One region of the Streptomyces sp. QH1-20 genome, then DNA from elsewhere that is predicted to be linked to it. Evidence: riboswitches for the same ligand, from Rfam matches in the RefSeq annotation. Region 1 holds a riboswitch; each other region holds the start of a gene.

The links. A riboswitch is a leader RNA that binds a small molecule or an ion and turns the genes downstream of it on or off. The one in region 1 is predicted to bind thiamine pyrophosphate.
Region 2: another riboswitch for thiamine pyrophosphate. It lies ahead of AB8O64_RS26125 (thiamine ABC transporter substrate binding subunit); the one in region 1 lies ahead of thiO (glycine oxidase ThiO).
Region 3: another riboswitch for thiamine pyrophosphate. It lies ahead of thiC (phosphomethylpyrimidine synthase ThiC); the one in region 1 lies ahead of thiO (glycine oxidase ThiO).

What each region holds. Positions count from the first base shown of each region.
Region 1 is NZ_CP166299.1:2,234,446-2,240,665, forward strand. It holds gene metF (methylenetetrahydrofolate reductase [NAD(P)H]) at 1-523, opposite strand, end outside; gene thiE (thiamine phosphate synthase) at 681-1,346, opposite strand; gene AB8O64_RS09950 (Rv2175c family DNA-binding protein) at 1,447-1,812, opposite strand; gene AB8O64_RS09955 (NAD(P)/FAD-dependent oxidoreductase) at 1,915-3,084, opposite strand; TPP riboswitch at 3,314-3,426, shown strand; gene thiO (glycine oxidase ThiO) at 3,423-4,622, shown strand; gene thiS (sulfur carrier protein ThiS) at 4,619-4,858, shown strand; gene AB8O64_RS09970 (thiazole synthase) at 4,866-5,660, shown strand; gene pknB (Stk1 family PASTA domain-containing Ser/Thr kinase) at 5,927-6,220, shown strand, end outside.
Region 2 is NZ_CP166299.1:5,725,672-5,731,891, reverse strand. It holds gene AB8O64_RS26135 (ABC transporter ATP-binding protein) at 1-474, opposite strand, end outside; gene AB8O64_RS26130 (ABC transporter permease) at 475-2,088, opposite strand; gene AB8O64_RS26125 (thiamine ABC transporter substrate binding subunit) at 2,160-3,242, opposite strand; TPP riboswitch at 3,238-3,343, opposite strand; gene rlmN (23S rRNA (adenine(2503)-C(2))-methyltransferase RlmN) at 3,382-4,488, opposite strand; gene AB8O64_RS26115 (phosphatidate cytidylyltransferase) at 4,587-5,669, opposite strand; gene frr (ribosome recycling factor) at 5,669-6,220, opposite strand, start outside.
Region 3 is NZ_CP166299.1:4,115,171-4,121,390, reverse strand. It holds gene AB8O64_RS18490 (metallophosphoesterase) at 1-122, shown strand, start outside; gene AB8O64_RS18485 (hypothetical protein) at 309-1,211, shown strand; gene AB8O64_RS18480 (ester cyclase) at 1,409-1,843, opposite strand; gene thiC (phosphomethylpyrimidine synthase ThiC) at 1,983-3,740, opposite strand; TPP riboswitch at 3,734-3,870, opposite strand; gene AB8O64_RS18470 (YibE/F family protein) at 3,924-5,261, shown strand; gene AB8O64_RS18465 (SsgA family sporulation/cell division regulator) at 5,443-5,889, opposite strand.

The sequences.
Region 1 (6,220 bases):
TATCGGTTTCCCAGTCGGTGGAGCGCGGGTGCATCTCGGGAAATGCCGCGACGCCGACGCAGAAGTCGCCGGACTCCTTGATGAGCCGCACCAGGTCGGCGGCGTGGTCGATGCCCTTCGGGTGGCGCACCCACTCGCCCATGGGGTCGCCGGGCGGGTCACCGCGCAGGGCGAGCATGTTGCGGATGCCGACGTCGGCGTACTGGCCGATGACGTTGCGGAGTTCGGCCGTGGAGTGGTTGACCGCCGTCAGATGCGCGACGGGGGTGAGGGTGGTGTCGGTCGCGATGCGCTCGGTCGCCCGCACGGTGCCCTCACGGGAGGAGCCGCCCGCACCATAGGTCACGGAGACGAATGTGGGCGCGACGGCCTCGATGCGGCGAATGGCGTTCCACAGCGTCCGCTCGCCCTTCTCGGTCTTCGGGGCCGCGAACTCGAACGAATACGACCGCTCGCCGCGGGCGAGTAGCTCACGCACGGTGTGCGCATGGTCTGTCCTGGTGGAAGCAGTGCCAAGGGCCATACCGGCAAGTTAACCAGCGGTGCGGCGGACGCCCCAACCAACGTTTTCGATATGCCCTTTTCGCCCGACCACTGTCCACACCTTGGACATTCCGTGGAAATATCGTGGGCGCTCCATGACCGTCCGCCCCTCGCGCCGCTGGTCACCCCGGGTGGGGTTACCCCGCGTAATCGCGCACGCGCCGCGCGAGCCGGGCCGCAGCCTCGCCCGGGTCGTCCGCCTCGGTGATGGCGCGCACCACGACGACCCGGCGCGCGCCGGCTTCGAGCACCTCGTCCAGATTGCCGGCGTCGATGCCGCCGATGGCGAACCAGGGCCGCCCGGGCCCCTCGGTCTCCAGGGACGCGGCGTAGCGCACCAGGGCGAGGCCCGGGGCGTGCCTGCCGGGCTTGGTCGGGGTCGGCCAGCAGGGGCCGGTGCAGAAGTAGTCGACGCCGGGCTCGGCGGCCGCGGCGGCCACCTCCGCCTCGGCGTGGGTGGAGCGGCCGATCAGTACGTCGTCGCCGAGGACGGCCCGCGCGGCCGGTACCGGCAGATCGCCCTGGCCGAGGTGGAGGACGTCGGAGCGGATGGCGTGCGCGACATCGGCGCGGTCGTTCACCGCGAGGAGCCTGCCGTGGCGGCGGGCCGCCTCGGCGAAGACGGCGAGGTGCTCCAGCTCCTCCCCCGCCTCCATGCCCTTGTCGCGCAGCTGGATGATGTCGACGCCTCCGTCACCGAGCACGGCGTCCAGGAACTCCGGCAGGTCGCCCTGGCGCTTACGGGCGTCGGTGCACAGATACAGCCGGGCGTCGGCGAGCCGCTCGCGTGCGGTGACGGACATTCGGTGGGTCCCCCCGGGTCGGCGGCGTACGGGCACGGGAGGCTCCCGTGCCCGTACGCCGGACGGTTTTCACTTCGCGTCTACGGCGCCTCGTGGCGTGTCAGACGGCGAGCGCCTGGGCGCGGCGCTTCACCTCCGTGCCACGATTCTCGCGCAGCGCCTGCGCGGGGGTCCCGGGCAGGGTCGGGTCCGGGGTGAACAGCCACTCCAGCATTTCCTCGTCGCTGAAGCCGTCGTCCCGCAGCAGCGTCAGGGTCCCGGCCAGGCCCTTGACGACCTTGCCCTCGCCGACGAAGTCGGCGGGCACCTGGAGCACTCGGTTCTCGCCACGGCGCACGGCGATCAGCTGGCCTTCCTTGACCAGCTGCCGGACGCGCGTCACCTCGACATCGAGAATTTCGGCGATGTCGGGGAGGTTGAGCCAGGCGGGGACGAGAGCATCGATCTTTGCGTCAATCTCGGTCACGGGACAAGCCTGCCATCTAGGACTGACAGTCGGTAGCCGGGTTGACCCGAGCCGGGCCCGGACAAGCCTGTCCGGCGATTCGCCGGACAGGCGAACGGCATGTCACAGAGCGGCGGACTTCAGCGGCACGGACGCGTCCGCGGCCTTCGCCCGGTCGATGGCCGCGCCGCGCTCGATGAGCTTGCGCCCCTGGGCCAGGTCGCGGGGCCGGCCCACGGCCAGCAGGGCCACCAGGACGCCCGCGCGCAGCCAGCACACCGTCCAGGCGGCGCCGGTGGGGTCACCGCGCCACAGGAGCTCGTCGGCGGCCGCGTGGTGGCCCGCGTACTGCACGAAGCGGCCGAACTGCTCGGACCAGAAGTAGGGCACCGGGTCGTAGACCGGGCTCTCGGCCGGGCCGTGGACGATGTTCGCGGCGACGGTCCGGGGGCCCTGGAGGGCGTTGTCCCAGTGGTGCACGAGCAGCCGCTCGCCGTAGCGCGCGGAGGGGAAGGACGCGCAGTCGCCTACGGCGTAGACGTCGGGCAGGGACGTGCGCAGCCGGTCGTCGGTGACGACGGAGTGGTCCGCCGCGAGTGCGATGCCGGAACCGGCCAGCCAGCCGGTCGCGGGCCGCGCGCCGATGCCGACGACCACCGCGTCCGCCGCGAGCCGGGTGCCGTCGGCCAGCAGCACCGCGCCCGGTTCCACGGCGGCCACGCGCGCGCCGGTCAGCAGCCGGGCTCCGCTGTCGGCGTACCAGCGGGACATGTGGACGGCGACCTCGGGCGGCATGGCGCCCGCCAGCGGCAGCTCGGCGGCCTCCACGACCGTCACCCGGCAGCCCGCCTCGCGCGCGGCGGTCGCGAACTCCGCGCCGATCCAGCCCGCGCCGACGGCCACCACGTCGTGCTGCCGGGCCAGCACCGGGCGCAGCCGCTCGGCGTCGTCGAGGGTGCGCAGCAGATGCACGCCGGGCATGTCCTCGCTGCCGGGCAGGGCGAGCGGCTCGGCGCCGGTCGCGATGACCAGCACGTCGTACGGCACGGTCCCGGCCCCGGTCTCCAGCAGGTGCTCGTCGGCGCGCAGGCCGGTGACCTCCCGGCCGAGTTCCAGCTCTATGCCGAGCGACTCGAAGTCCACCTCGAAGGCCGACCCCTCCGCCTTGCCGAGCAGGACGGCCTTGGAGAGCGGCGGCCGGTCGTAGGGCTGGTGGGGCTCGGCGCCCAGGACGGAGATCGCGCCGCGCCAGCCCTGCTCGCGCAGGGCGACGGCGGTCTGTACCCCGGCCATCCCGGCGCCGACGATGACGACCCGCTGCTCGGTGGAGGTCTTCGCTGCTTTCCCGTGCTCGCTCACCCGATCACTGTAGGGCTGCGGCCGGGCCGTACCGGAGCACCGGGTACGGAGACCTCTGACACAGCGTCACCGGGTTTGGCCGTCGGGGGCCGCGGAACGGTACGACGCTCCCCCGTCCGGCCGCCCTTCCGGTCCTTTCGCGGCGCGTACTAGGGTGGCCGTGCAAAGCACTCGCGGGAGCCCGGACGACCGGGCTGAGAGGGAGGCTGGACGGCCTCCGACCGTACGAACCTGATCCGGGTCATGCCGGCGAAGGGAGGAGCTGGACGCCCATGCACGCGTCTTCCACCATGCCTTTGAGTCGGGGCACGCCGTCGGACACCGTCTGCGACGTGCTCGTCGTCGGCGGCGGTGTCATCGGTCTCGTCACGGCGTGGCGCGCGGCGCAGCGCGGTCTGCGCACGGTCGTCGCGGACCCCGCGCCCGGCGGCGGCGCGGCCCTGGTCGCGGCGGGCATGCTCGCCGCCGTGACGGAGCTGCACCACGGCGAGCAGCGGCTGCTCGCCCTGAATCTGGCCTCCGCGCGGCGCTATCCGGCGTTCACGGCCGAGCTGGAGGAAGCGAGCGGCCAGGACACCGGCTACCGCGCCTGTGGCACGCTCGCCGTCGCCCTCGACGCCGACGACCGTGCCCATCTGCGTGAGCTGCACGCCCTCCAGCAGCGGTCCGGCCTGGACTCGCAGTGGCTGACGGGGCGCGAGTGCCGTCGGCTGGAGCCGATGCTCGCGCCGGGCGTGAGCGGTGGTCTGCGGGTGGACGGCGACCACCAGACCGATCCCCGGCGGCTCGCGAAGGCCCTGCTCACCGCCTGTGAGCGGGCGGGGGTGCGCTTCCACCGCGCGGAAGCGGTCCGCCTCGACGTCACGGCGGAGCGCGCCACCGGGGCTCATCTGGCCGACGGCACCCGGGTCGCCGCCGGGGCGACGGTGCTCGCCGCGGGGAGCCACAGCGGCCGTCTCGCGGGGATCCCCGAGCACGTCCTGCCCCCGGTCCGCCCGGTCAAGGGCCAGATCCTGCGGCTGCGGGTGCCCGGCCCGTACGCGCCCTTCCTCTCCCGGACCGTCCGGGCGGTCGTCCGCGGCTGCCCCGTCTATCTGGTGCCGCGCGAGAACGGCGAGCTGGTCGTCGGCGCCACGACGGAAGAGCTCGGCTGGGACACCACCGTGACCGCCGGCGGGGTGTACGAGCTGCTGCGCGACGCCCACGAGCTGGTGCCCGGCATCACCGAGCTGCCCCTGGTCGAGACCCGCGCCGGGCTGCGCCCCGGCTCCCCCGACAACGCGCCCCTGCTCGGCCCGACCGAGCTGCCCGGCCTCCTCACGGCCACCGGCCACCACCGCAACGGCATCCTGCTCACCCCGCTCACCGGCGAGGTGATGGCCGAGGTGCTGACCACCGGCCGGCTGCCCGAGACGGCCCTTCCCTTCTCCCCCCGACGCTTCTCGAACGCGCTCCAGGAGCTGCCCGCATGAACCCCACCGACCCCACCGACAGCCCCGCGGCCAACGTCGGCATCCACGTCAACGGCGAGCGCCGCGAGGTCCCCCGGGGGCTGACCCTCGACGGCCTCGTGGCCGCCCTGACCACCGCGCACGCGGGCGTGGCCGCCGCCGTCAACGAGACCGTCGTCCCCCGCGGCCAGTGGCCCGCCACGACGCTCGGCGACGGCGACCGCGTCGAGGTCCTCACCGCCGTGCAGGGGGGCTGATCCCCCCATGGCAGACGATCTGCTCACCATCGCGGGCACCGCGTTCTCCTCCCGGCTGATCATGGGAACGGGCGGGGCGCCCAGCCTCGACGTCCTCGAACGCGCGCTGCTCGCCTCCGGCACCGAGCTGACCACGGTCGCCATGCGCCGGCTGGACGCCGGTGTGCGGGGCTCGGTGCTCTCCGTCCTGGAGAAGCACGGCATCCGTGTGCTGCCGAACACGGCGGGCTGCTTCACCGCCGGCGAGGCGGTCCTCACCGCCCGGCTGGCCCGTGAGGCGCTCGGCACGGACTGGGTCAAGCTCGAAGTGATCGCCGACGAGCGCACCCTGCTGCCCGACCCGATCGAGCTGCTGGACGCCGCCGAGATCCTGGTGGACGAGGGCTTCACCGTCCTGCCGTACACCAACGACGACCCGGTCCTCGCCCGCAAGCTGGAGGACGTCGGCTGCGCCGCGATCATGCCCCTGGGCTCGCCCATCGGTTCCGGCCTCGGCATCCGCAACCCGCACAACTTCCAGCTGATCACCGAGCGCGCCAAGGTCCCGGTGATCCTCGACGCGGGCGCGGGCACAGCGTCCGACGCGGCGCTCGCGATGGAGCTGGGGTGCGCGGCGGTGATGCTCGCCTCGGCCGTGACCCGCGCCCAGGAGCCGGTCCTGATGGCGGAGGCCATGCGCCACGCAGTGCACGCGGGCCGCCTGGCCCACCGGGCGGGCCGCATCCCCCGCCGCCACTTCGCCGAGGCGTCTTCTCCTGCGGAGGGCTTGGCGGATTTCGACCCGGAGCGGCCGGCGTTCTGACGGGGCTCCGCCCCCCGGCCACCGACGGCGGGAGGCGCCGGGACGCGCAGGGGGGTTGGCGGGGCGTAAAGCGAGGCAGCCCCGCAACCCGGTAGCGGCCGGTGTGCCGCGCCGGAGCACCCCCGCCCCCGGGAGCAGCCCGGAATCGGGCAGCAACCCGATTTCGCAGGGGCAGCAGCCTGCCCAATGTCACTGTTCGGCTGCGGATGCCCGCCGCAGGCGCACCGCGTTCGACCTGCTCGTCGTGGCTCGTAGACTCGTGTGCCGTGGATACGACCCTGGGGGACCCGCTCGTCGGGCACGTGCTCGACAGCCGCTACCGCGTCGAGGCGCGGATCGCCGTCGGTGGCATGGCCACGGTCTACCGGGCCGTCGACACCCGGCTCGACCGTGTGCTCGCGCTGAAGGTGATGCATCCCGGCCTCGCCGCCGACGAGGCGTTCGTGGAGCGCTTCATCCGTGAGGCCAAGTCCGTGGCACGGCTCGACCACCCCAATGTGGTGGGCGTCTTCGACCAGGGCACCGACGGCGCCTATGTCTATCTGGCGATGGAGTACGTG
Region 2 (6,220 bases), 3.5 Mb from region 1:
CCGCGGCCGCGGCGCGAGCGCCCTCGCCAGGGCCACCCGCTGCTGCTCACCGCCGGACAGCGCCGCGACGGACCGCCGCTGCGCGCCCGGCAGGCCCACCATGTCGAGCAGCTCCGCGACGCGGCGCTCCGCCTCCGCGCGCCCGACCTTGCGCATCCGCAGCCCGAAGCCGACGTTGCCGCCGACGTCCCGCTGCGGGAAGAGCTGGTGGTCCTGGAACATCAGGCCCACCCCGCGCCGGTGCACGGGCACCCCGCCCTGGTCGGCGCCGGAGAGGAAGACCCGCCCAACGTCCGCGTGCTGCAGCCCCGCGACGACCCGCAGCAGCGTGGACTTCCCGCTGCCGCTCGGCCCGAGCACACACACCGTCTCGTGCTCGGCGACCTGAAGGTCGACCGCGTCCAGGGCCGTACGCCCGCCGAAGCGGACCGTGACGTTGTCCAGGCGCAGCAGATCCTGTCGCAGCCCGTGCATCTAGAACTCTCCCGAACGGTCGGTGCGGATGCGCTCCAGTACCAGCAGCGCCGCCGCGCACACCAGCATCAGGATCGTGCTGAGGGCCATGGCCTGGCCGTAGTTCAGTTCCCCGGGGCGGCCGAGCAGCCGGGCCACGGCCACCGGCAGGGTGGGGTTGTCGGGGCGGGCGATGAAAACGGTCGCCCCGAACTCGCCCAGCGACACGGCGAACGCGAACCCCGCCGCCACCGCCAGGGCCCGTCCGACCAGTGGCAGGTCCACTTCGCGCCACGCGCGCAGCGGGGACGCCCCGAGCACCGCGGCGGCCTCGCGCAGCCGCGCGTCCACCGCGCGCAGCACGGGCAGCATGATCCGGACGACGAAGGGCACGCCCACCAGGGCCTGTGCCAGGGGGACCAGGATCCAGGACGAGCGCAGATCCAGCGGCGGCTCGTCCAGGGTGATCAGGAAGCCGAAACCGACGGTCACCGCGGAGGTGCCCAGCGGCAGCATGAGCAGCGCGTCGAAGCCGCGTACGAGCCGTCCCGCCCGCCGGGTCAGCGCGGCGGCGGCGAGCCCGCCCACGACGACGGCGATGCCGGTGGCGGCCAGCGCGTAGGCCAGGGAGTTCCCGATGGCTTCCAGAGGGGCGACGACGAAGGTGCCGCCGTTGTCCTCCGCGGAGGCCAGGGCGCGGTAGAAGGCCAGACCGTATCCGTCGGGCCCGTCGAAGGAGCGCAGGACGAGCACGACGAGCGGCACCAGGATCAGCAGCGCCACCACGGCCAGCACGGACGCCAGGAGCGCCCATTGGGCGGCTCCCCGCGGGCGGCGGGAGGTGTGGGCGGCGTCGACCAGCTTCAGCGCCGATTCCCGCCGCCGTACCGTCCAGGCGTGCACCCCCAGCAGCACGGCCACGGCCACGAACTGAACGAGGGTGAGCACAGCGGCCGTCGGCAGGTCGAGCAGCCGCGCGGTCTGCTGGTAGATCTCCACTTCCAGGGTGGCGTAACGGGGGCCGCCGAGGATCTGGACGACGCCGAAGGAGGTGAAGGTGAAGAGGAAGACCATGAGGGCGGCGGCGGCCACGGAGGGCGCGAGCGCGGGCAGCGTCACCCGGCGCCAGGCGGCGAGGCGCCCTGCGCCCAGCACCCGGGCCGCCTCCTCCTGACGGGGGTCGAGCTGGGCCCAGAGGCCGCCGACGGTCCGGACGACGACGGCGTAGTTGAAGAACACATGGGCCAGGAGGATCGCCCAGACCGTGGTGTCCAGGCGCATCCCCCACAGCTCGTCCAGCAGCCCGCCGCGTCCGAGCAGCGCCAGGAAGGCCGAGCCGACCACGACGGTCGGCAGGACGAAGGGGACGGTGACCACCGCCCGCAGCAGCTGTTTGCCGGGGAAGTCGAAACGGGCGAAGACATAGGCGCCGGGGAGGGCGAGGGCGAGGGTCAGGGCCGTGGAGGCGAGGGCCTGCCAGGTGGTGAACCACAGGACGTGGCCGATCCGCTCGTCGCCGAGCACTTCCCCGACCCGGGCGAACTGCCATCGTCCGCCGTCCTTGAGCCCCCGGGCCACGATGGCGGAGACCGGGTAGGCGAAGAACAGCGCGAAGAAGGCGACCGGCAGGGTCATCAGCCCGAGCCGGACCGCCGTCTGCCGGGAGGGCCTCTTCGGTCGCTTCGGGACGTGTCGCTTGGGTGCGTCTACTTCAGGACGAGCGAGGACCATGCCTTGACCCACTGGTCGCGGTTCTTGGCGATCTTCTCCGGGGCGAGGGTCGCGGGATCGGTGATCTTGGCACCGAACCTGGTGAATTCCTCGGGCAGCGCGGCGTCCTGGTTCGCCGGGTTGACGAACATCTGGAGCGGCAGGTCCTCCTGGAACTTCTTGCCCAGCAGGAAGTCGATCAGAGCCTGGCCGCCCTTGGTGTTCTTCGCGCCCTTCAGCAGCCCGGCGAACTCGGTCTGCCGGAAGCAGGTGCCCGTCGCGACGCCGGTCGGCCCCTCCTTGGGCAGCGGCTTCGCACCGAGCACCTCGGCGGGCGGGCTGGAGGCGTAGGAGACGACGAGCGGCTTGTCGCCCTTGGCCTTCTTGCCCGCGGCGGAACCGGAGAAGCGGTCGTTGTACGCCTGCTCCCAGCCGTCCACGACCTCGACGCCGTTGGCCTTGAGCTTCTTCCAGTAGTCCTGCCAGCCGGCGTCGCCGTACTTGGCGATGGTGCCCAGCTGGAAGGCGAGACCGGGGGACGAGGTCGCCGCGTTCTCGGTGACCAGGAGGTTCTTGTACTCCGGCTTGATCAGGTCGTCGAAGGACGCCGGCGGGCTGAGCTTGTGGTCGGCGAAGTACGCGCGGTCGTAGTTCACGCAGATGTCGCCGAAGTCGATGGGCGTGACCCGGTGCTCGGCGGCGTCGGCCTGGAGCTCCTTGGGGACCCGGTCCAGGCCCTTGGCCTCGTACGGGGTGAACAGGTCGTTGTCGAGCGCCCGCGACAGGAGGGTGTTGTCGACGCCGAAGAAGACGTCGCCCTGCGGGTGCTTCTTGGAGAGGATGGCCTGGTTGACGGCCGTCCCGGCGTCCCCGCTCTTGAGCACCTTCACCTTGTACCCGGTGGCCTGCGTGAACTCCTTGAGCACCGCGTCCGACGCGGCGAAGGAGTCGTGCGAGACGAGCGTGACGGTCTTCGAGTCGGAGGCGGAGTCGTCCGAGCCGCCGCAGGCGGCCAGCACGGGGACGCCGAGCGCGGCGACGACGGCCGCGCCGACGGCACGCCGGAAGGTGGTGTTCATGAGTGGGTTGACTCCCTACGCCGGTATGACCCGGATCAGGTCCGAGGGTCTGCGGCCTGTGCCGCACTCTCAGCGCTCTGCGCGCTCCCCTGTCGGATGTTCTTTTGTGCGAATTCTTCGCCTGGGCGAGTGGACAGTATCAGCGCTCGGCGGCGGCGAGCTGACCGCACGCTCCGTCGATCTCCTGGCCGCGCGTGTCACGCACGGTGACGGGCACGCCGTGCGCGGCAATCGCCTGGACGAACGCCCGCTCGTCCTCCGGGCGGGACGCGGTCCACTTCGACCCCGGGGTGGGGTTGAGCGGGATGAGGTTGACGTGCACGCGCTTGCCCTTGAGGAGCCGGCCGAGCAGATCACCACGCCAGGCCTGGTCGTTGATGTCGCGGATCAGGGCGTACTCGATGGAGATCCGGCGGCCGGACTTCTCCGCGTACTCCCAGGCGGCGTCGAGGACCTCGCGGACCTTCCAGCGGGTGTTGACCGGCACGAGGGTGTCGCGCAGCTCGTCGTCCGGCGCGTGCAGGGAGACCGCGAGACGGCACTTGAAGCCCTCGTCGGCGAAGCGCAGCATCGCGGGCACCAGGCCGACGGTGGAGACGGTGATACCGCGCTGCGAGAGCCCGAGGCCGTCCGGCTCGGGGTCGGTGAGACGGCGGATCGCGCCGACGACGCGCTTGTAGTTGGCGAGCGGCTCGCCCATGCCCATGAAGACGATGTTGGACAGCCGCGCCGGGCCGCCGGGCACCTCGCCGTCGCGCAGGGCGCGCATGCCGTCGACGATCTGGTGCACGATCTCGGCGGTCGACAGATTGCGGTCCAGCCCGGCCTGGCCGGTGGCGCAGAACGGGCAGTTCATGCCGCAGCCGGCCTGGGAGCTGATGCACATGGTGACCCGGTCGGGGTACCGCATGAGCACGGACTCGACCAGGGTGCCGTCGTGCAGCCGCCACAGGGTCTTGCGGGTGGTGTCGCTGTCGCACGAGATGTGCCTGACGACGCTCATCAGCTCGGGCAGCAGCTCGGCCGCGAGCTTCTCGCGGGCCGCCGCCGGGATGTCCGTCCATGCCGCCGGGTCGTGCGCGTACCGGGCGAAATAGTGCTGGGACAGCTGCTTCGCACGGAACGGCTTCTCGCCGATCTCGGCGACGGCCTCGCGGCGCTCGGCGGGGGTGAGGTCGGCAAGGTGCCGCGGGGGCTTCTTGGCCCCGCGCGGCGCGACGAAAGTGAGTTCTCCAGGTGCAGGCATGGTCCTACCAGTGTCGCAGACATACGGAGAGGGGCCCGCCGCCCTGTGGACGACGAGCCCCTCACCGAAGAAACCGCAGGTAGAACCCCTGTCGCGGCTCAGGTGCTACCGACGAAGACGACCAGCAGCAGCCACACCACCGGAGCGGTCGGCAGCAGCGAGTCCAGCCGGTCCATGATCCCGCCGTGGCCCGGCAGCAGGGCGCCCATGTCCTTGATGCCCAGGTCCCGCTTGATCATCGACTCGCCGAGATCGCCCAGCGTGGCACTGACCGCGACCGCGAGGCCCAGCAGCAGACCCTGCCACCACGCTCCGCCGTCGATCAGGAAGTGCGTGCACAGCGCGCCCGCCACCATGGCGAACGCCACCGCGCCGAGCAGCCCCTCGCGGGTCTTGCCGGGGCTGATGCGCGGCGCGAGCTTCTTCTTGCCGAACCGCCAGCCCACCGCATAGGCGCCGGTGTCGCTGACCACCGTGAGCACCAGGAAGGTCAGCACCCGCCAGGCGCCGTCGTCCGCGGCCAGCATCAGCGCCACGAAGGTGGCGAGGAACGGCACGTAGAAGGCCGCGAAGATGCCCGCCGTGACATCACGGAGATAGTCCTCGGGCGGCTCCGTCATGCGCCACACGAGCACCGCGAGCGCGGTGAAGGCCATGGCCACCCACGCGCCCTCGGCGCCGTTCACGAAGCCGGCGACGACCATGGCGGCGCCACCGACCGCGAGCGGCACCAGAGGTGCCCGGATGGCCTTCTTCTCGGCCAGCCTGGAGGTCAGCTCCCACAGCCCGACGACCACGGCCACCACGATGACGCCGAGGAAGACGGGCTTGTAGATGAACAGGGAGGCGAGGATGACGGCGCCGAGGCCGATACCCACCCCTATCGCTGCCCGCAGATCACGCCCGGCGCTTTTCTTCGCCGCGTTCGCCGTCTGGGGGGCAGCAGGCTCCTGCGGCCGGATGTCGGGCTCCTGTTCATCGCGGAACAGGGGGCCGCCGAAGTCAGCGGCCCCCTGATCACGGTCGTCCTGGTCTCCGCCTGCGTCGGGCACGATGGGCATGGGGCGAGTCTGCGCCGCATAGGCCGCCTCGTGCACAGGACCCGCCGGTACGGCGGGTCCCTGGTCGGTGGACCCCCAAGAGCCGACGCGCGGCGGGGCCCCCCAGGATGCGTCGTTCATCAGACCTCGAGGAGCTCGGATTCCTTGTGCTTGAGCAGCTCGTCCACCTGAGCGACGTACTTCTGGGTGGTGTCGTCGAGCTCCTTCTCCGCGCGGCGCACCTCGTCCTCGCCGGACTCCTTGTCCTTGACGAGCTTGTCGAGGAGCTCCTTGGCCTTGCGGCGGATGGAGCGGATCGAGATCTTGGAGTCCTCGGCCTTGGTCTTGGCGACCTTGACGAACTCCTTGCGGCGCTCCTGCGTCAGCTCCGGGAAGGTCACCCGGATGATGTTGCCGTCGTTGCTGGGGTTGACGCCCAGGTCGGAGTCGCGGATGGCCTGCTCGATGTTGCGCAGCGCGCTCTTGTCGAACGGGGTCACCACGGCCATGCGCGGCTCGGGAACCGAGAACGACGCCAGCTGGTTGATGGGCGTCAGCGCACCGTAGTAGTCCGCCACGATCTTGTTGAACATCGCCGGGTGCGCACGCCCGGTGCGGATCGCCGCGAAGTCCTCCTTGGCGACCACGACGGCCTTCTCCATCTTCTCCTCGGCCTCGAGGAGGATCTCTTC
Region 3 (6,220 bases), 1.9 Mb from region 1:
AGGGCGGCGGCCCGGTCGTCGACGGCCCGCACCTGTACGCGGACGGGCTCGCGGTCGCGATGGACGGCGGCGTCACAATGGCCGGAAAGCTACTGGTGGTGCAACTCCCGCTGGGTGCCTGAGGGTTCAGTGGGCCGGCACACGGGCAGGTAGGGGGTTCCACTGGCGCGGGGTAATTCGGCAAACTCTCTGTCACCTCGCGACAGAACGGCTCTACCATCGGCTTATCCGTAGCAGGCTCTCCTCCGTTTCCGCCCACAGCCGGTGCAAGCCGGCAACGAGGCCCTACGGAGCATCGGGGGATGCACATGAACAGCGCTCCGCACCTGCTGGCCGAGGACCGCCCGGAATTCGAGCGCGTCCTCGACCAAGCGTTGCGTACCGCAGACCATGACCCGGAACTGGCCGCCGCGATAGGACAGCGGCTCGACGCAGAACAGCTCCGCACGATGGCGCGGAGCGCCATGGCCGCGATCGCGGCCTGTGCGGCGACCGAATACCAGAGCTTTCTGAAGGCGCGCGAAGAACTGCGCGCGCCCTCCAATGCCGCCCAGCCCCAGCCGGTCGGTACCGTCCCGCGCGGCGCCGACGGCGGCGGTGGCGGGGTCGCGCACCTCACCGTCGTCGGCGAGGTGTCCGAGGCGGCGGGTGCGGGCGCCGGCGCGGTGCTCGCCGTGCTCGCCCCGGTCCTCGCCGGGATCGCGGCGCTGCTCTTCCTCCTCGTCGGCTATGTCCTGCGCACGGTCGCGTCGAACGAGGCCGTGGCGGACCCGATGGTCACCGTCGGCTGGTGGTTCGCCGGCCTCACCGTCGCCGGGGTGTTCGTCGCCATGGCCGCCATGCTCGTCACCGCCCTGCGCAACGGCTCGGGCCTGGCGCAGGACGCGCGCGGCCTCCGGCTGAGCGAGGACGCCGAGCGGGCGCGCGACGCCTGGCGGCAGGCGTTGCTGGAGCGCGGCATACTGCCGTTCCTGCGCGAGTCCCTCGCCAACGCCCCGCTGGCACCACCCACGCCGCCCGCCCCGTCGCCCGCTACGCCGACGCCCCCGCCCCGGGCCCGCGACCCCCACAGCCGTACGCCGAACCTCGGCTACTCCCGTCCCGGCTTCTCCAGCCCGGACGACGAGTCCTCGCCCAGCCCCCGCCCGGGCTACTCCCGCCCCGACTTCACCAGCCCCGATTACGGCGGCCCGGACCACCGGCCGGACTGACCGGGGCCCTCCGGGGTTTTTCCTCCCCCCACCCACGGGAGGGGGCGGGTCGGAGCGGGCCTGTTGTTCGGGCGTAAAGCGAAGCAGCCCGGACAACAGGCCCGCGGAGGCCCGACACCGCACCTGAGCAGCCCCGCGCAGTGGACACCGCCCCGCGCAGCGGGAAACGGCGCCACGCCAGCGGCAGCGGACACCGCTCAGGACGGCACGTCGGGCAGCAGCCCCAGCTGGCCGAGGAAGTCCATCTGGTCGAAGTAGAGCCGGTAGCTGACGATCCGGCCGTCCTTCACCGTGGCACAGTCACAGCCCCGGATCCGGATCTCCCTCCCCGTCGCCGGCAGGCTCTCTCCCGAGGGCAGCACCAGCGGGCCGGTGTTCTTGCCCCGGAAGAACCCCTCGTCGATCGCGGTGTCCCCCGCCTCGTACTTGGTCAGCGAGTCGAACGTGGCCTCCGGCACCGCTTCCGTCATCTGACGCCAGTACGCGGTGATGTTCTCCCGCCCCCGGATCTCCCCCTGGTCCGGCGTGACGGCGACGGCATCCTCCGCGTAGCAGTCCGCGACGACCTCGAGGTCCACGGCCGTGGTCACTGCCTCGGTGAGCCGGTCCATGGTTTCGCGCGCCTGTCCCATGATCCACCTCCTGGTCCCGTACGGGCCCTCTCCGATTTTCCCATAGGTGGAGCAAACGGGATCTATCGAACGAAGGGCGCGGGACGAGGGAGGGCCACCGCACAGCGCGCAGCAGCTCTCCCCCACCCAGGTGGCGTGGTCAGTCGGCCAGCGGCAGATAGACCCTGTTGCCGCTCGCCGCGAACTCCTTGGACTTCTCCGCCATACCGGCCTCCGGGTCGACGGCCAGGTCCCCGCCGTGCTCCCGCCGGATGTCCTGCGAGATCTTCATCGAGCAGAACTTGGGCCCGCACATGGAACAGAAGTGCGCGGTCTTCGCCGGCTCCGCCGGAAGCGTCTCGTCATGGAAGGCGCGGGCGGTGTCCGGGTCGAGGGCCAGGTTGAACTGGTCCTCCCAGCGGAATTCGAAGCGCGCGTCGGACAGCGCGTCATCCCATTCCTGCGCGCCCGGGTGCCCCTTGGCGAGGTCCGCCGCATGCGCGGCGATCTTGTACGTGATGACGCCGGTCTTCACGTCGTCGCGGTCCGGCAGGCCCAGGTGCTCCTTCGGCGTGACGTAGCAGAGCATCGCCGTGCCCCACCACGCGATCATCGCCGCGCCGATACCCGAGGTGATATGGTCGTACGCGGGCGCGACATCGGTCGTCAGCGGGCCGAGCGTGTAGAACGGCGCCTCCTCGCAGATCTCCTGCTGGAGGTCGATGTTCTCCTTGATCTTGTGCATCGGGACGTGCCCGGGGCCCTCGATCATCGTCTGCACGTTGTGCCGCTTGGCGATCGTGTTCAGCTCGCCGAGCGTCTTCAGCTCCGCGAACTGCGCCTCGTCGTTGGCGTCCGCGATCGAGCCGGGGCGCAGCCCGTCGCCGAGGGAGTACGTCACGTCGTAGGAGGCGAGGATCTCGCAGAGCTCCTCGAAGTTCTCGTACAGGAACGACTCCTTGTGGTGCGCCAGGCACCACGCGGCCATGATCGAACCACCGCGCGAGACGATGCCGGTCTTGCGGCGGGCGGTCAGGGGGACGTAGCGCAGCAGCACGCCCGCGTGGACGGTCATGTAGTCCACGCCCTGCTCGGCCTGCTCGATGACCGTGTCCTTGTAGATCTCCCAGGTCAGTTCCTCGGCCTTGCCGTCGACCTTCTCCAGCGCCTGGTAGAGCGGCACGGTGCCGATCGGCACGGGGGAGTTGCGCAGCACCCACTCGCGCGTGGTGTGGATGTTGCGGCCGGTGGACAGGTCCATGACCGTGTCGGCGCCCCAGCGGGTCGCCCAGGTCATCTTCTCGACCTCCTCCTCGATGGAGGAGGTGACGGCGGAGTTGCCGATGTTGGCGTTGACCTTCACCAGGAACTTCTTGCCGATGATCATCGGCTCGATCTCCGGGTGGTTCACATTGGCCGGAAGCACGGCCCGGCCCGCCGCGATCTCCTCGCGGACGGTCTCGGGAGAAACGTTCTCCCGCAGCGCCACGTACTCCATCTCCTCGGTGATCTCACCGCGGCGGGCGTACGCGAGCTGGGTCACGGCGGCGCCCGAGCGGCCCCGGCGGGGCAGCCGGGGGCGGCCGGGGAAGACCGCGTCGAGGTTCTTCAGACCCCCGCGCGGCGAGGTGTGCTTGAGCCCGTCGTCCTCCGGACGCATCGGGCGGCCCGCGTACTCCTCGGTGTCGCCACGGCCGACGATCCAGTTCTCCCGCAGCGGCAGGAGACCGCGCCGGACATCGGTCTCGACGGCCGGATCGGTGTACGGGCCGGACGTGTCGTACAGCCGTACGTCCTGGCCGTTGGTGAGGTGGACCCGCCTGACCGGGACCCGAAGGTCCGGCCGCGAGCCGGTCACGTAGTCCTTGTGCCAGCCGATCCGGCCGGTTTCGGACGTGCGTGCATCCTGCGAGGTCATGAGACCAGACTCCCTACGCCGGCATTACCCGGTAACAGGTTCGGCGGTCGGCGCAGCGGCTTCCGTACGACGTGCATACGGAGGTCAGCGCCCTCTCAGCCCGGTGCTCCGAGCTCCCGCGATTGCAAAGGTGGCACCACGCTAGCGCTTCCCCCGTCCGGAGGACCAGTGGGGCTTGCGATGATGCGTGGCGTGACCAGCTCAGACCGCAGTTCCCAGTCCCACTCGCATTCCCACGCGCACAGCCACGGCCCGGCCGCCCCCGTCTCCGCCCATCTGCGGAAGGTGATCGCGGCGGTGCTGATCCCCTTCGCCGTCGCGGTGGTGGCCGGTCTGATCGTGCTCTGGCCCGGTGGCGCGCCCTCGCACAAGCCCTCCGGGCTTGGTCTCGACCAGCAGACCCGGGCGGGCCGGGTCGTCAAGATCGAGGAGGTTGATTGCGCCAAGGTGGGCGCCCTGCCGCAGCAGCAGCAAAAGCCCGGCCAGGGCGGTTCCGGTGCGCCGGCGCCCCCGCCGGGATCCTGCGAGACCGCGACCATCGAGGTCGCCGAGGGCCCGGACAAGGGCAAGACCTTCACCGAGATCGTGCGGCCGGACTCCTCACGCCGCTACTCCGTCGGCCAGAAGGTGGTGCTCGCCCACGCGCCGAAGGCCCCGGAGAATCTGCGGTATTCGGTCACGGACGTGGACCGGACGATGCCGATGGTCATCCTCGCCGCGCTGTTCGCACTCGCGGTCGTGGTCGTCGGACGACTGCGCGGTCTCTTCGCGCTGATCGCCCTGGTCATCAGCTTCGGCGTGCTGACGATGTTCATCCTCCCGGCGATCCTCCAGGGCTCGAACCCGCTGTTGGTCGCCGTGGTCGGCGGCAGCGCGATCATGCTCATCGCGCTCTACATGTGCCACGGCCTCTCCGCCCGGACGTCCGTGGCGGTGCTGGGGACACTGACGTCGCTGGTGGTCATCGGACTGCTCGGCTCCCTGTTCATGGACTGGGCGCATCTGACGGGCAACACGGACGACCAGACGGCTCTGGTGCACGGCCTCTATCCGCAGATCGAGATCCAGGGTCTGCTGCTGGCGGGGATCATCATCGGTTCGCTGGGTGTGCTCGACGACGTGACGGTGACGCAGACCTCGGCGGTGTGGGAGCTGAAGGAAGCCGACCCGAGCGCGAGTTGGCGCAAACTGTATGGATCCGCCATGCGGATCGGCCGGGACCACATCGCTTCGGTGGTCAATACGCTGGTGCTGGCGTACGCGGGTGCGTCGCTGCCGCTGCTGCTGTTGTTCACGATCGCGGACGCCGGAGTGGGGGCCGTCGCGACCAGCGAGCTCGTCGCGGAGGAGATCGTACGGACGCTGGTGGGCAGCATCGGGCTGGTGGCCTCGGTCCCGGTGACGACGGCCTTGGCGGCACTTGTCGTCAGCGCCGACCGTCAGTCGGGGAAGGGCAAGGCCAAGGGGAAGCCCGGGGCGCGCACCGGGGGCAAGGGCGGCAGGCGCCGCCGCGCGAAGTGACGGGACGGGGCTGGGCGGAGCCAGGACGGGACGAGGACGGGGCGGATCCCTGCCACCGGGCCTGTCCCGGCGACCGAGCCGACCTCGATGGGCCCGGCGACCCCGATGGGCTGGCCTGCCCCGGTTCCTGACGGTCCCGATCTCCTGACGGGTCCGCCGGGAGGGCAGCCGGCCGGGGGCTCTAACCGGCGTTCTGCCCCTCGGGATTACCCGCCAGGATGCTGTCGAGGGCGGCGGCCAGCTCGTAGTCGAAGTCCGCGACGGAGCGCTCCTCACCGAGCGGGGCGATGCGGTCGGTCCGGTCGAGGAAGGCCACCAGGGCGGCGGCCCCGGCCCGGAACAGCGCGCCTTCGCCGCCCACTTGCAGCCGGATGAAGACGTCGGACAGGTGCTCGGCGGAGGCGGGGGAGATGTGCACATCGCCTTCGCCGGATGGCTGGCTCAGCCCGTCGAGCAGCAACTCCCGTGCGAACGCCCAGGTCACAGGCGCGTCGCCGGGAAGGTGGAAGGTGAACTTCACCGCGTAGGGGTCGCTGCTGTCGTAATCCAGCGCCACCGGGATCCGGAAGGACAGCTCCTCGGAAACGAGGAACGTCATGATCACTTCCGCCTGAACTGTTTCGCGCATCGCCCAATGTCCCGTCTATGTCGGTTTTGGCCGGGATTGGATCCCCATGAACCTATTGGCGCCATAGTCTGACAACAACGCCTACCAGACCACAAGGAGTGATTTTTCAGATACTGATAGAGATCGTGAGTGAGCATACGAGCTTCCTGACTCTGGAGCGTAGCGACTCGACTACGGGGTGGAGTCGATCCCGGAGATTCCACAGTTGAGAAATCGCCAGAGTCGCCGGATCCATTGACGCCGAACCGGGACGGGTCCGGGTAGTCGACAAAGGCGGCGGCAAGCGCGTGACGAGGGCGTATTCCCTTGCCCCGCGCTCCGGTTGACATCA